Rhodopseudomonas palustris: one gene and its partner. Each later gene encodes a partner of the first gene's protein in a complex. Links are inferred from orthologs where the notes say so. Each region holds a gene or a part of one and is shown on either strand. Other genes may lie near its edges. The genes, in order: rpsG and tig.

Region 1 (9,081 bases):
GATCACGCAACGCTGGACGATGTCCTGGCGCGGCTCGAGACCGAAGATGGCGTCGGAGAGCTGGACCGAGCCGGCTTCCTGACCTTCGAGAGTGGTGACTTTCAATTCCATCTCACACACCCTCCTGCTCGGCAGCCGGAGCCGCTGCTTCATCGCCGCCATCGGCGAGCCGGAACTTGCCCGGCTTCGGCGCGTCGGCCGGCAGCGCCTTCTTGACGGCGTCGCGCACCGCGATCCATCCGCCCTTGGAGCCGGGAACGGCGCCCTCGACCAGGATCAGACCGCGCTCGACGTCGAGCTGCACCACACGCAGGTTCAGCGTGGTGATGCGATCGACGCCCATGTGACCGGGCATCTTCTTGTTCTTGAAGGTCTTGCCCGGGTCCTGACGGCCACCGGTCGAACCGATCGAACGATGCGACACCGACACACCGTGCGTGGCGCGAAGACCGCCGAAATTCCAGCGCTTCATGCCGCCGGCGAAACCCTTGCCGACCGAAGTGCCGGTGACGTCGACGAACTGGCCGACGACGAAGTGATCGGCCTGGATCTCGGCGCCGACCGGGATCAGCGCGTCCTCGGACACGCGGAACTCGGCGACCTTGCGCTTCGGCTCGACCTTGGCGACGGCGAACTGGCCGCGCTCCGCCTTCGGCATGTAAACGGTCTTGCGCGCACCCGAACCGAGCTGCAGCGCGACGTAGCCGTTCTTCTCGGTGGTGCGATGGGCGAGCACCTGGCAGTTGCCCAGCTTCAGCACGGTCACAGGGATATGTTCGCCGGTCTCCGTAAAGACCCGCGTCATCCCGACCTTCTGTGCGATCACTCCGGAGCGCATCGGCGTGCTTCCTGTTCTTTCTGTCCGTTAAGTAACCGGACGGTCCAATCTCAGAGCTTGATTTCGACGTCGACGCCGGCAGCCAGGTCGAGCTTCATCAGCGCATCGACGGTCTGCGGGGTCGGGTCTACGATGTCGAGGAGGCGCTTGTGAGTGCGCATCTCGAACTGCTCGCGGCTCTTCTTGTCGACGTGCGGCGAACGGTTGACGGTGAACTTCTCGATCCGGGTCGGCAGCGGGATCGGCCCGCGCACCTGCGCACCGGTTCGCTTCGCGGTGTTGACGATCTCACGCGTCGACGTATCGAGAATCCGATGGTCAAACGCCTTGAGGCGAATGCGAATATTCTGGCCGTTCATTGCCGTATCTTTCTTCAGTGAGCCAATGGTGAGTAGTGAGCGGCGGACAGGTCCCTGCCCGCCACTCTCTATTCCCTATTCGCCTTACTCGATGATCGAGGCCACCACGCCGGCGCCGACGGTGCGGCCGCCTTCGCGGATGGCGAAGCGCAGCTTCTCTTCCATGGCGATCGGCACGATCAGGTGCACTTCCATCGCGATGTTGTCGCCCGGCATCACCATCTCGGTGCCTTCCGGCAGATGCACGACGCCGGTGACGTCGGTGGTGCGGAAGTAGAACTGCGGACGATAGTTGGTGAAGAACGGGGTGTGACGTCCGCCCTCTTCCTTCGTCAGAATGTAGGCCTCGGCCTTGAACTTGGTGTGCGGCTTCACCGAACCCGGCTTGCACAGCACCTGGCCGCGCTCGACGTCCTCGCGCTTGGTGCCGCGCAGCAGGCAGCCGATGTTGTCGCCGGCCTGGCCCTGATCGAGCAGCTTGCGGAACATTTCGACGCCGGTGCAGGTCGTCTTCTGGGTGTCGCGGATGCCGACGATCTCGATTTCCTCGCCGACCTTGACGATGCCGCGCTCGACGCGACCGGTCACCACCGTGCCGCGGCCCGAGATCGAGAACACGTCTTCGACCGGCATCAGGAACGGCTGGTCGATCGGGCGCTCCGGCTGCGGAATGTAGGCGTCGACCGCCTTCATCAGCTCCAGGATCGCGTCGTGGCCGAGCTTCTGGTCGGAGTTCTCGAGGGCGGCCAGCGCCGAACCCTTGATGATCGGAATGTCATCGCCCGGGAAGTCGTACTTGGAGAGAAGTTCGCGAACTTCCATTTCCACCAGTTCGAGCAGCTCCGGATCGTCGACCATGTCGCACTTGTTCAGGAACACGACCAGCGCCGGAACGCCGACCTGACGCGCCAGCAGGATGTGCTCGCGGGTCTGCGGCATCGGGCCGTCGGCTGCCGACACCACCAGGATGCCGCCGTCCATCTGCGCCGCACCGGTGATCATGTTCTTGACGTAGTCGGCGTGGCCCGGGCAGTCGACATGCGCGTAGTGGCGGTTCTGCGTCTCGTATTCGACGTGAGCCGTCGAGATCGTGATGCCACGCGCCTTCTCTTCCGGCGCCTTGTCGATCTGGTCGTAGGCCGTGAACGTCGCGCCGCCGGTCTCCGCCAGAACCTTGGTGATCGCCGCCGTCAGCGACGTCTTGCCATGGTCGACGTGACCGATCGTCCCAATGTTGCAGTGCGGCTTGTTTCGTTCAAACTTTGCTTTGGCCATCGTTCTTCTCCGTTCAGTCGCAGCTTACGCCGGCGACAATCAGGCAAACTTCTTCTGGACTTCCGCCGACACGTTTGCCGGGGCTTCCGCGTAGTGGTCGAACTGCATCGTGAAGGTCGCGCGACCCTGGCTCATCGAGCGCAGGTTGTTCACGTAACCGAACATGTTCATGAGCGGCACCATCGCGTTGATGACGTTGGCGTTGCCGCGCATGTCCTGGCCCTGGATCTGGCCGCGCCGCGAGTTGAGGTCGCCGATCACCGAACCGGTGTAGTCTTCCGGGGTGACGCATTCGACCTTCATGATCGGCTCGAGCAGAACCGACTTGCCCTTCTGCAGCGCTTCGCGGAAGGCGGCCCGCGAGGCGATTTCGAAGGCCAGCGCCGACGAGTCGACGTCGTGATACTTGCCGTCGACCAGCGTCACCTTGACGTCGACCACCGGGAAGCCCGCGACCACGCCGGAGCCGAGCACGCTCTCGATGCCCTTCTCGACGCCGGGGATGTATTCCTTCGGAACCGAACCGCCGACGACCTTGGAGATGAACTCGTAGCCGGCGCCGGGCTCGTTCGGCTCGACGATGAAGCTCACCGCCGCGAACTGACCGGTACCGCCGGTCTGCTTCTTGTGGGTGTAGTCGACCTCGGCCTTCTTGGTGATACGCTCACGGAACGCCACCTGCGGCGCGCCGATATTCGCATCGACCTTGTAGGTGCGCTTCAGGATGTCGACCTTGATGTCGAGATGCAGTTCGCCCATCCCCTTGAGGATGGTCTGACCGGATTCGAGATCGGTGGACACCCGGAACGACGGATCTTCAGCCGCGAGCTTCGCCAGCGCGACGCCGAGCCTCTCCTGGTCGGCCTTCGACTTCGGCTCGATCGCGATCTCGATCACCGGCTCCGGGAATTCCATCTTTTCGAGGATCACGGGCTTCGCGGGATCGCACAGCGTGTCGCCGGTGCGCGCTTCCTTGAGGCCGGCCAGCGCGACGATGTCGCCGGCATAGGCTTCCTTGATGTCTTCGCGGTTGTTGGCGTGCATCAGCAGCATGCGGCCGATGCGCTCCTTCTTCTCGCGGGTCGAGTTCACCACGCCGGTGCCGCTCTGCAGAACGCCGGAATAGATGCGGCAGAAGGTGATGGTGCCGACGAACGGATCGTCCATGATCTTGAACGCGAGCAGCGCCAGCGGCTCGCTGTCGTCCGCCTTGCGCACGACTTCGTTGCCGTCCTCGTCGATGCCCTTGATCGCCGGCACGTCGACCGGCGACGGCAGATAGTCGACCACGGCGTCGAGCAGCGGCTGCACGCCCTTGTTCTTGAACGCCGAACCGCACAGCACCGGATAGAACGCGCCGTTCAGCACCGCCTTGCGGATCAGCCGCTTCAGCGTCGCCTCGTCGGGCTCTTTGCCGTCGAGATAGGCGGCCATGGCGTCGTCGTCGAGCTCGACGGCGGCCTCGATCATCTTCTCGCGATATTCCTTGGCCTGCTCGAGCAGATCTTCCGGAATGTCGGTGTCTTCGAACTTGGCGCCGAGCGATTCATCGTTCCACACCACGGCCTTCATGCGGACCAGATCGATCAGGCCCTTGAAGTTGTTCTCCGAGCCGATCGGCAGCTGGATCGCCACCGGCTTGGCGCCGAGGCGGTCGACGATGTCCTGCAGGCACTTGAAGAAGTCGGCGCCGGTCTTGTCCATCTTGTTGGCGAAGACGATGCGCGGAACCCGATACTTGTCGCCCTGACGCCAGACCGTCTCGGTCTGCGGCTCGACGCCCTGGTTGCTGTCGAGCACGCATACCGCGCCGTCGAGCACGCGCAGCGAACGCTCGACTTCAATGGTGAAGTCGACGTGGCCGGGAGTGTCGATGATGTTGAGGCGCTTGCCGTTCCAGAACGCGGTGGTGGCGGCGGAGGTGATCGTGATGCCCCGCTCCTGCTCCTGCGTCATCCAGTCCATCGTCGCGGCACCTTCGTGCACTTCGCCGATCTTGTGGCTCTTGCCGGTGTAGAACAGGATGCGCTCGGTCGTCGTGGTCTTGCCGGCATCGATGTGAGCCATGATGCCGAAGTTGCGGTAGTCCTCGATGGCGTGAACGCGGGGCATGACGTCTTCCTTGATTCCGTTGCTTCGCCGTTACCAGCGATAGTGCGAGAACGCGCGGTTGGCTTCCGCCATCTTGTGCACGTCTTCACGCTTCTTGACGGCGTTGCCGCGATTGTTCGAGGCGTCGAGCAGTTCCGCCGACAGCCGCTCGGTCATGGTCTTCTCGTTGCGACCGCGGGCCGCCGTGATCAGCCAGCGAATGCCCAGCGCCTGGCGCCGGGTGCTGCGGACTTCGACCGGCACCTGGTAGGTGGCGCCGCCGACGCGGCGGGAGCGGACCTCGATGGCCGGCATGACGTTTTCGAGCGCCTGCTCGAACACGCCCAGCGGCGGCTGCTTGGTCTTGGCCTCGATGAGGTCGAGCGCACCATAGACGATGCCCTCGGCGACCGACTTCTTGCCGGCATACATCACCGAATTCATGAACTTCGTGACCACGATGTTCCCGAACTTCGGATCCGGAAGAACTTCGCGCTTTTCAGCCGCATGACGACGAGACATGATTCAGTTTCCCGCTTACTTCGGACGCTTCGCGCCGTACTTCGAACGACGCTGCTTACGGTTCTTGACGCCCTGGGTATCGAGGACGCCGCGGAGAATGTGGTAGCGCACGCCGGGCAAATCCTTGACGCGACCGCCGCGGATCATGACCACCGAGTGCTCCTGAAGGTTGTGGCCTTCACCCGGAATGTAACCGATCACCTCGAAGCCGTTGGTCAGCCGAACCTTGGCGACCTTACGGAGAGCCGAGTTCGGCTTCTTCGGCGTCGTGGTGTAGACGCGGGTGCACACGCCGCGCTTCTGCGGCGACTGCTGGAGCGCCGGAACCTTCTTGCGCGACTTCTGCACAACGCGCGGACGTGCGATCAGCTGGTTGATCGTCGGCATCTTCGCCTTCACCCTTAGCTTCACGCGAAACCTTTATGGGGCCTCGCAAAATTCGTTCGGGGCACCCGCCCCAGCGGCCGCCTCGCAGGATCGGAGCAAGTCCGATCGCGCAAAGCGAAATCGCGCCAGCCACTCATTGCTGAGCGGAAAGCGCTTCCATGCAACAGAGGACCGCAGCAAAGTCCGGACAGCGTCTGCTGACCGGCCTCGTACCGAGGTCATGCTTCCAAAACAGTCCTCAGGAGATCGAAACTCCGGAGAACGATGAACGTCCTGGCATTGCCTGGCTTATAGAGACAGCGTTTGAGCGTCTTGGGTCGAGGTTGGTGCCCGAAGTCCGTGAAGACGTCCGGGTGGTCCGTTCCGACGTTGGCGAAGCTCACCGCCTGTCTTGAAGTGGCCGGGTTTTATCGGCGCAGGCCCCGCAAGTCAAGGCAAAACCGCGCATTCGCCGTCGTTCGGGGGCCGCGCGCCGGTCCACCCTCCGTTTGCGCGAAATGCCCGCCATATAAGGCTTTTCGAGGGGTCGCGGAGAGCGGAGAAAGCGTGCTTCGGGGGACGCTGCGATGGCGCCCGGGCGCGCGATCCGGCGCGGGAAGCACCGGTTTCGGCAGAATCGGTCATGCAACCGTCGTATCCGCGCCCTGCAGGCAGCCCGAGTCGCGTTAACGATTCGTGACCGGCGATTTCCCCCGCTGTCCGGACTTGCCGCGGTCTCCCGCCATTGCAACCCGGCCGGCCGGCGTGCTTACTGATTCTGCCCGGCGGCGTTCCGATCGTGCCGGCGAGAGGGCGGCCGATCCGTGACAGCGTGGCGGAGCGATCAGGCGAGCAGGCGGCCCGCATCCGGCGCCAGCGCGCGGCATGCGGGCATCGCGGTGCGCGTGGCCGTGGCGACGCTGGTCGCGCTGCAGCTTCCCGCTTTCGCCTTCGCCGCGGATTCGGACGACGACGATGCCCCCGCCAAGCCCAGCGCGCCGCAAGTCTATCTCGATCTGCGCAGCTATTATTCGCGGGTTCCGGCCGGCGCGCTGTCGATCGGCTTCAGCCATCCCTCAGGGGTGCTGTCGCAATTGAGGTCGCTGGCCGCCCTGCCCGCGCCGTCGCTGCCGTCCAGCCAGGGCGTCGGGTTCGATGTGCCGCTGACGGTGGACGTCAACGACCAGGTCTCGCTGTATGGCGGCTTCAGCGCCACCGCCTCGAAGGCCGGCGATTTCGACTGGACCGCGGTCGCGATCACGAGCTGGAACGTCGGCGTTCAGGCCGACATCCATCAGCAGAACGGCGGCGCGATCCCGACGCTGACGCTGCAATCCACCCTGACCCGCGCGGTGCCGTCCGGGCCGCTGGCGACCACGTCGCTGAATACCATCCTGGAGGCGAGCTACGCGCTCGCGCCGACGAGACCCGCGGATTTCTCGCCGGCGTGCAATCGACGCTGACCGCGATCGACGCCGACCGCGCCGAGATCCGGCCCAACTGGGTCGGCTGGCTCGGCGGCTATTATCAATGGGAGAACAACTGGAAGGCGACGGGCCGCGCCGGCGTGCAGTCGTTCGGGGGCGCGCAGCTCCTCGCCCTGACGCCGATCGCGGCCTTCACCCAGCCGATCCTGCGGTTCGATCTCGACCGCATGGACGATAACGACAACCGCCTGTTCGGCGTCACCGCCCAGATCGCCTGGACGCCGAAGCCGGCCTATCAGCTCATCCTGCGGACGCCGCTGTATTTGACGAAGAACTGAAGGGCACGGACTCGCTCGGCACGGCCGGGGTGAGGAGATGCTTCGTTTGATTGATGAGGCGCGCTAGAATGAATACTCCACGCCGAACGTCATGCCTTGGAACAGCGTGCCGGAGCGGTGATTGACGCCCTGCGCGGTGACGCTGCTCGGCGTCGTCGAGGTCTGCTGAATCTGGCCCGGGGCAAGCGCGACGCCGTCTAACCACAGCGCCGCGTAGCCGAGCTTGAGCGCGGCGGCCTCGGTGATGCGATATTTCGCCACCAGCCCACCCTCGGCGACGAACGCCGCGGCGCTGCTGGCAGCCTCTGCCGGATAGATCTGCTTCTGCATGCTCACCAGCGTGAGCTGCCTGGCACGATTGTCGTACACGCCGGCCTTGATCGTTGCGTCGAGGGAGAAGCGGCCGGCTTCCCAGAGCGCTGCATTGGCGCCGATCTGAATGCCGTAGAGATCGTTGGTGGTCTCGGTCGTCCAGAACGGAGGATTGGCGACGATCGGACTGCCGGCGACCGGCACCGCATCCGACAGCCGGCTCGGAATGGTGAACTTCCACATCGGCTGGCCCAGATCGGCCGGATCGAGCGTGCCTTCGAGCCTGTCGCGCAATTGCAGCCAGCGAACGCCCGCCAGCAATGTGACGCGTGGCGACAGCTCCAGCCGGGCATTGGCCTCGAGGCTGTGCAGGCGGGTGTCGCTCTGCCACACCATCGACTGGTAGGCGTAGTCCTGGGTCTGCCAGAACGTGCCGGGGGCCTTCATCACCAGCCATTGCCCCGGGTTCTCGGGCCCGGTGGCCTTGGCGACCTTCAGCCCGAGCACACCAAAATACGACAGCTCGGCGCCGATGCCGGACGGATCGCGATATGCGAGGCCGAGCTTCTGTCCGGCTGCGAGACGCTGGCCGAGCTGGCCGCTGTTCAGGGCTTCGACGCCGGGGACGTTGGTGGTGTTCGGGCCGGTGGGCGTCCACCAGTACACGTCGCCGGGGACGAGCGACACCAGCGGCTGACGACCCGCGCCGGAGCGACCGAGAAACAGCGCTTCGGCGGAGACCGTCCAGCGCGGCGCGCTGATCGGCTGACGAGGCAACACCGGACGCGCGCGCAGCGAGCCGTCGTCGGCCTTGGCCGATGCCGCGGCCCGGGCGTTCAGGTCCTCGGCGGCCGCCGCGGACGGCAGCATCAGCGCAGCCATCGCCGCCAGCAGAGCCGCAGCGAACCAACGGCGTCGATCGCGCGTCGATGACCGGAATTCGGGCCGCGGTCGCGGTCGGGCCGCTGGAGCGCATCCGCAGACCGTCCCGTCCTGCTCGCTGTCAGTCCGACGCAACGCCATTGGCCGGATACTCTCGTCTCAGCCCCGTCGTCGCCGGAGCTGCTGCGACTGGTTACCGGCAGCCTGCGTTCGGTTCGCGTGCGATGCCGAATGCGAAGGTCCGAGCGCTTTGACGCAGACGGCCCCCCCATGGAGCACATCCTTGCATCGGCGAAGCCCGATTCGGAGCCTCGTGCGTCTACCTACTTCGATCGAGCAGATCGGAACTCGGCGCGCGATGGCCCCTGCCCGGCCCTTGCAGTCGCGAAGCGATCGACGCCGTGCATACCGATCGCCAGGATCGGCAGCCTGGGACCCGGGAGAGATCCGTCGATCCGTACCAGATCAATCCTCCTCGTCGTCGTCATCATCATCGTCGTCATTCCGGCTGCCGTGGCGGCCGTGGGTCTGGTCGTCCCACAGCTTGCGATAGACGCCGTCCTTGGCCAGCAGTTCCTTGTGCGAGCCGCGCTCGATCGCCTGGCCGTTGGAAATGACGATGATCTCGTCCATCCCGACCACCGAGGCGAGCCGGTGGGTCGAGAAGATCA
Region 2 (5,048 bases), 270 kb from region 1 along the record:
TCCTCGATCGCCTTGTAGGTCTGGCCGGTGTGGTGGACGTAAATCTCGTTCAGCCGCTTCTTCAGGTTCAGGATTTCCTGGGCGTGCAGCATGATGTCGGTGGCCTGGCCCTGGAACCCGCCGGACGGCTGATGCACCATGATCCGGGCGTTCGGCAGCGAGAACCGCATGTCCTTGTGGCCGGCGGCGAGCAGCAGCGAGCCCATCGAGGCGGCCTGGCCGGTGCACAGCGTCGACACCGGCGGGCGGATGAACTGCATGGTGTCGTAGATCGCCAGACCCGACGTCACCACCCCGCCCGGCGAGTTGATGTACATCGAGATTTCCTTCTTCGGATTCTCGGCTTCGAGAAACAGAAGCTGGGCCACGATCAAAGTCGACATGCCGTCCTCGACCGGTCCGGTCAGGAAGATGATCCGCTCTTTCAGGAGGCGCGAGAAGATGTCGTAGGCCCGTTCACCGCGGTTGGTCTGCTCGACCACCATCGGCACGAGGTTCATGTAGGTTTCCACCGGATCGCGCATAATTCACCTGAGGGTTGTCGAAGACGACGGCTCACGGGCCAGGACGAAGGGCTCCGCAGCGAGCGATCGTCCCGTGATGCAGGACGTGAAGCGAGTGCTCAGATATGGGCCGATTGCGCGGCGACAAGGGTGAGACCCGTTTCTCGCCCGAGTTGATACTGATTCGGCAGGCAACGGCAAAACCGCCGGCCGGGATTCGGCCCGGTTTCACAGGGCATCGTTAACGCCGCCTCACGACGCGAAACGGCCGCCGTGACGGGTGGTCACGGCGGCCGCTGGAATAGCTGTAGACTGGCTCAGGCGGCGGTCTTGTCGTCGTCGTCCTTGTACAGTTCCTCGCGGCTGACCGGCTTCTCGGTCACGGTGGCGAGCTCGAGGATGAAATCGACGACCTTGTCCTCGTAGATCGGGGCGCGGAGCTGGGCCAGCGCCTCGTTGTTGCTGCGGTAGAAGTCCCAGACCTCCTTCTCGCGGCCCGGCATCTGCCGGGCGCGCTCGATCACGGCGCGGCTGACCTCGTCGTCGGTGACCTGGATCTTGTTCTTCTCGCCGATTTCCGACAGCACCAGGCCGAGCCGGACGCGGCGGTCGGCGATCTTGCGATATTCCTCGCGCGCCGCCTCTTCCGTGGTGTCCTCGTCGGCGAAGCTCTTGCCGTTCTGCTGCATCTCGGCGTTGATCGACTGCCACATCACCGCGAATTCCTGCTCCACCAGCGAGGGCGGCGCGTCGAATTTGTGGGTCTCGTCGAGGCGGTCGAGCAACTGGCGCTTGACCCGCAGACGGGTGGCGCCGGCATATTCGGCGGCGAGGCGCGCCTTCGCGGCTTCCTTCAGCTTGTCGAGCGATTCCATGCCGAGTGTCTTGGCGAATTCGTCGTCGATGGTGACGTCCTGCGGCGCCTCGACCTTGGTCGCCGTGGTCTCGAACTCGGCCGGCTTGCCGGCCAGCGTCTCGCTGGCGTAATTGGCCGGGAACGACACCTTGATGGTGCGGGTCTCGCCGACGCCGATGCCGACGAGCTGGTCCTCGAAGCCCGGGATGAAGCTGTTCGAGCCGATCACCACCGGAATGTCTTCGCCGGTGCCGCCGTCGAACGCGACACCGTCGATCGTGCCCTTGAACGACACCGTGACGCGGTCGCCGGTCTCGGCCTTGGCGCCCTCTGCCTTCTCGGCGTAAGCGCGGTTGGCCTCGGCGATCCGCTTGATCGCGTCGTCGACGTCGGAATCCGAAACCTCGACCACCGGCTTCTCGACCGAGAAGCTCTTGAAGTCGGCCAGTTCGATCGTCGGCACGACTTCGATCGCGACCGTATAGTTCAGGTCCGACTTGCCGGCGAGGATGTCCTCGACCACTTTCTGATCCTGCGGCATCGTGATCTTCGGCTCGGTGGCGAGGCGGAAGCCGCGCTCGGCGAAGATGCCGTCATTGGTCTCGCGCACCAGCTTGTCGATGGTCTCGGCGGCAACCGAGCGGCCATAGACGCGCTTCAGATGGCTGACCGGGACCTTGCCGGGACGGAAGCCATTGAGCTTCACCTTGTCCTTCAGGTCGACCAGACGCGCGTCGACCTGGGCGTCGATGTCCGCAGCCGGGACATTGACTTCGAATTCGCGCTTCAACCCGTCGGCGACGGTTTCCTTGACCTGCATGGCGTCGATCTTCTTCCGTGTGACCCAGCCGGGCGGCTGGAGGTGTCGAGTGTTGCGATGCGCGGCGTCTCGCCTGCACCGGTGGCTTGGCGGGCGCGTGTCCCTGCGGACCCGGCCCACCGGAAATGCGTCATGAGCAAGAGCACTTGCGTGGTGCGGGCGGAGGGACTCGAACCCCCACAACTTTCGTCACTGGAACCTAAATCCAGCGCGTCTACCAATTCCGCCACGCCCGCGAAGAGCATCATGTCCGGCCGCGATGCCGCGGGCGGCGGGCTTATAACATGACATATAGGTTGTGCATCAAGAAAATCCCGCTGCACTGCGGCTTCCGCGGCGGCCCGCCGCAGTGGACAGCGCGGCCCGAACATGGTCCGCATCGACGATGACCAACGCCCCCTTCCCGCTGTCGCGCCGCACCCTTCTCGCCGGCCTCGGCGGCGCCGCGCTCGCCGGCCTGCCGCTGCCTGGTGCCGCCCAGACGGCGGCGACCCGCAAGAGCCTGACGCTCCGCGCGAGCATCGGCAACACCGTGTTGAAAGCCGGCGGCGAGCCGGTGGCGCGGCCGATGCTGGCGCTCGCCGAAACCGTCGTGCTGCGGCGCGGCGACGAGGTTGCCGTGCGGTTCGAGAATGAGCTGAAGCAGCCGGCGCTGCTGAGCTGGCGCGGCCTCGATGGCGTCGCCGCCGCCGAACCGCTGATCGGCCGACAGCCGGTGCCGCCCGGCGGCAATGACAGTTTCGTGCTGCCGCTGCGCTCCGCCGGCACCCTGCTCGCCGATTTGCGCCTAACCGCCGACGGCGGCCCGGCGCCGATGCCGGCGCTGCCGCTGGTGGTGCAGGAGGCGACGCCGCCGCAGGTCGATGGCGACGAGGTCGTGCTGATCGAGGATGCAAGGCTCGGCAGCGACGGCCGGCCGCTCGCCGCCGGAACCGATTCCGGCGATACGCCATGGCTCTACACGATCAACGGCAAGCCGACCGCGGACATCGCGCTGCGCGCCAATGGCCGGTTCAGGCTCCGCTTCATCAACGCCTGCCAGCGCAATGTCATTGCTCTTAGAATCGACGATCACGACGTCCGGGTGATCGCCCTCGACAGCCAGCCGGCCGAACCCTTCCTGGCGCGCAACGGCACCCTGGTGCTGGCGCCCGGCACCCGCGTCGATGTGCTGCTCGATGCCACAAGGCCGCCGGGCTCGACCTCGGCGATCACGCTGCTCGACGGCGGCAAGCCGACGCCGATCGCGAGACTTATCACGTCGAGCGAGCCGGCGCTGCGCCCCGCGCCGCGGCCACTGCCCGCGCCGCTGCCCGACAACGGCCTGCCGGCGCAGCTTCCGCTCGGCTCGGCGCTGCGGGTGGAGCTGCCGCTCGGCGCGCTGACGCCGGGACAGCTCGACTGGTTCGCGCCCGGCAAATTCTCCCCAGCCGCCGGCCCCGCGTTCCAGGTCAAGCGCGGCCGCACGGTGGTGCTGGCGCTGGTCAACCGCGCGACGATGCCGATGATCTTTCATCTGCACGGCCATCATTTCCGGCTGCTCGACCGGCTCGACGACGGCTGGAAGCCGTTCTGGCTGGACACGCTGGCGATCGACGCCGGCCAGACCCAGCGCATCGCCTTCGCCGCCGAGCATCCCGGCCTGTGGCTGATGGAAGCCTTCGCCGCGAAATGGTCGGCGCCGCGGTTGCTGCGGAGCTACCTCGTCACCTGAGCTGCGAGGCCCAAGCCTCTCCAACTCCACGGTTTCGTGGAACCGGCCTCAGTATTCGATGCCGAGCCCGTCATACACCCGCCGGGTCACTGCCGGCAGCGTCTCGGTCAGGTCCTCCGCGATCAGCCCCGGCCCGGCCTCGCAGGCCGCCTCGCCGTGCATCCACACCCCGATGCAGGCCGCCTCGAACGCCGCCACCCGCTGAGCCAGCAGCCCGGTAATGATGCCGGTCAGCACGTCGCCGGCTCCGGCGGTGGCGAGCCAGGGCGGCGCGTTGAACGCGATCGCGGCGCGGCCGTCCGGCGACGCCACCACCGTGTCCGGCCCCTTGAGCAGCACCACGGCCCCGGAACGTTGCGCCGCTACGCGGACACGTTCGAGTTTCGAGCGAAGTGGATTTTTGTTGCTCATATCACTGAAGAGTCGCGGGAATTCACCCTCATGCGGGGTGAGGATAACCTGTGGATTAGCGCCGGATTTGATCGCCTCGAACAGCGCTTCGGGATTGCCCGCGAAGGCCGTCAGCGCGTCGGCGTCGAGCACCGTGCCGGCGCCCGCGGCCAGCGCCGCCAGCACATTGCCGCGAGTCCGGTCATCGACGCCTGCGCCGGGACCGACGCCGACCGCGTTGAACCGCCGGTCCGCCAGCATCCCCGCCAATTCCTCCGGCGTGTCGATCGCCCGGACCATCACCGCGGTCAGCGCCGTGGCGTTCACCGCCAGCGCGTCGCGCGGCGACGCCAGCGTCACCAGCCCCGCACCGGCCCGCAGCGCCCCGCGCGCAGCGAGCCGCGCCGCCCCGGTCTGCGACATTTCGCCGGAGATCACCACGGCATGGCCGCGGCCGTATTTGTGGCCGTCGGCGCGCGGCACCGGGAAATGCTGGAGCCACAGATCCGGATCGTTCTCGAAGGCCTGCGGCCTGATCTCGTCGAGCACCGCTGGATCGATGCCGATATCGGCGACCTTCAGCTTGCCGCAATACAGCCGCCCCGGCACCAGCAGATGCCCCGGTTTGCGGCGGAAGAACGTCACCGTCTCGCGCGCCTTGATCGCTGCGCCCAGCACCGCGCCGCTGGCGCCGTTGATGCCGCTCGGCAGATCGACGGCCAGCACCGGCACGCCGGTGGCGTTGACCGCCTCGATGATCTCCAG

What was found.
Region 2: the proteins of rpsG (region 1) and tig are in contact, whole or in part, in a crystal structure (PDB 3GTY), measured with the Thermotoga maritima proteins. The link is inferred for Rhodopseudomonas palustris from one-to-one orthologs. Residues at the interface, in WP_004081843.1 of Thermotoga maritima: Lys34, Lys52, Lys55, Glu59, Arg62, Gln63, Glu66, Asn67, Lys69, Val71, Arg95, Ala109, Lys110, Lys111, Gly112, Arg113, Pro114, Glu117, Glu121, Ile124, Ala125, Tyr127, Asn128, Asn129, Thr130, Gly131, Lys135, Asp139, Arg142, Met143; in WP_004081061.1 of Thermotoga maritima: Glu122, Val124, Val129, Leu130, Tyr133, Glu188, Gly259, Ile262, Tyr263, Glu266, Ser270, Glu273, Gln274, Glu277, Arg308, Gln311, Ile312, Ser315, Tyr316, Glu325, Arg329, Arg336, Leu363, Phe366, Trp367, Arg373, Leu377, Arg381, Leu384, Glu387.

Annotation. Positions count from the first base shown.
Region 1 is NZ_CP140155.1:1,825,523-1,834,603, forward strand. What follows is about bases 3,351-6,054. They hold rpsG (30S ribosomal protein S7), read right to left. Parts: upstream 5,086-6,054; coding sequence 4,615-5,085; downstream 3,351-4,614. Other genes in these bases: fusA (elongation factor G), read right to left, coding at 3,351-4,584; rpsL (30S ribosomal protein S12), read right to left, coding at 5,101-5,472. Also shown: rplD (50S ribosomal protein L4), read right to left, coding at 1-111; rplC (50S ribosomal protein L3), read right to left, coding at 113-838; rpsJ (30S ribosomal protein S10), read right to left, coding at 889-1,197; tuf (elongation factor Tu), read right to left, coding at 1,282-2,472; more of fusA, read right to left, coding at 2,512-3,350; SR870_RS08360 (hypothetical protein), read right to left, coding at 7,280-8,410; SR870_RS08365 (ABC transporter ATP-binding protein), read right to left, coding at 8,876-9,081.
Region 2 is NZ_CP140155.1:1,560,599-1,565,646, forward strand. What follows is about bases 1-2,983. They hold tig (trigger factor), read right to left. Parts: upstream 2,180-2,983; coding sequence 821-2,179; downstream 1-820. Other genes in these bases: SR870_RS06965 (ATP-dependent Clp protease proteolytic subunit), read right to left, coding at 1-524; SR870_RS06980 (multicopper oxidase family protein), read left to right, coding at 2,565-2,983. Also shown: more of SR870_RS06980, read left to right, coding at 2,984-3,893; SR870_RS06985 (NAD(P)H-hydrate dehydratase), read right to left, coding at 3,942-5,048. UniProt on the Bacillus subtilis protein: Involved in protein export. Acts as a chaperone by maintaining the newly synthesized protein in an open conformation. Functions as a peptidyl-prolyl cis-trans isomerase.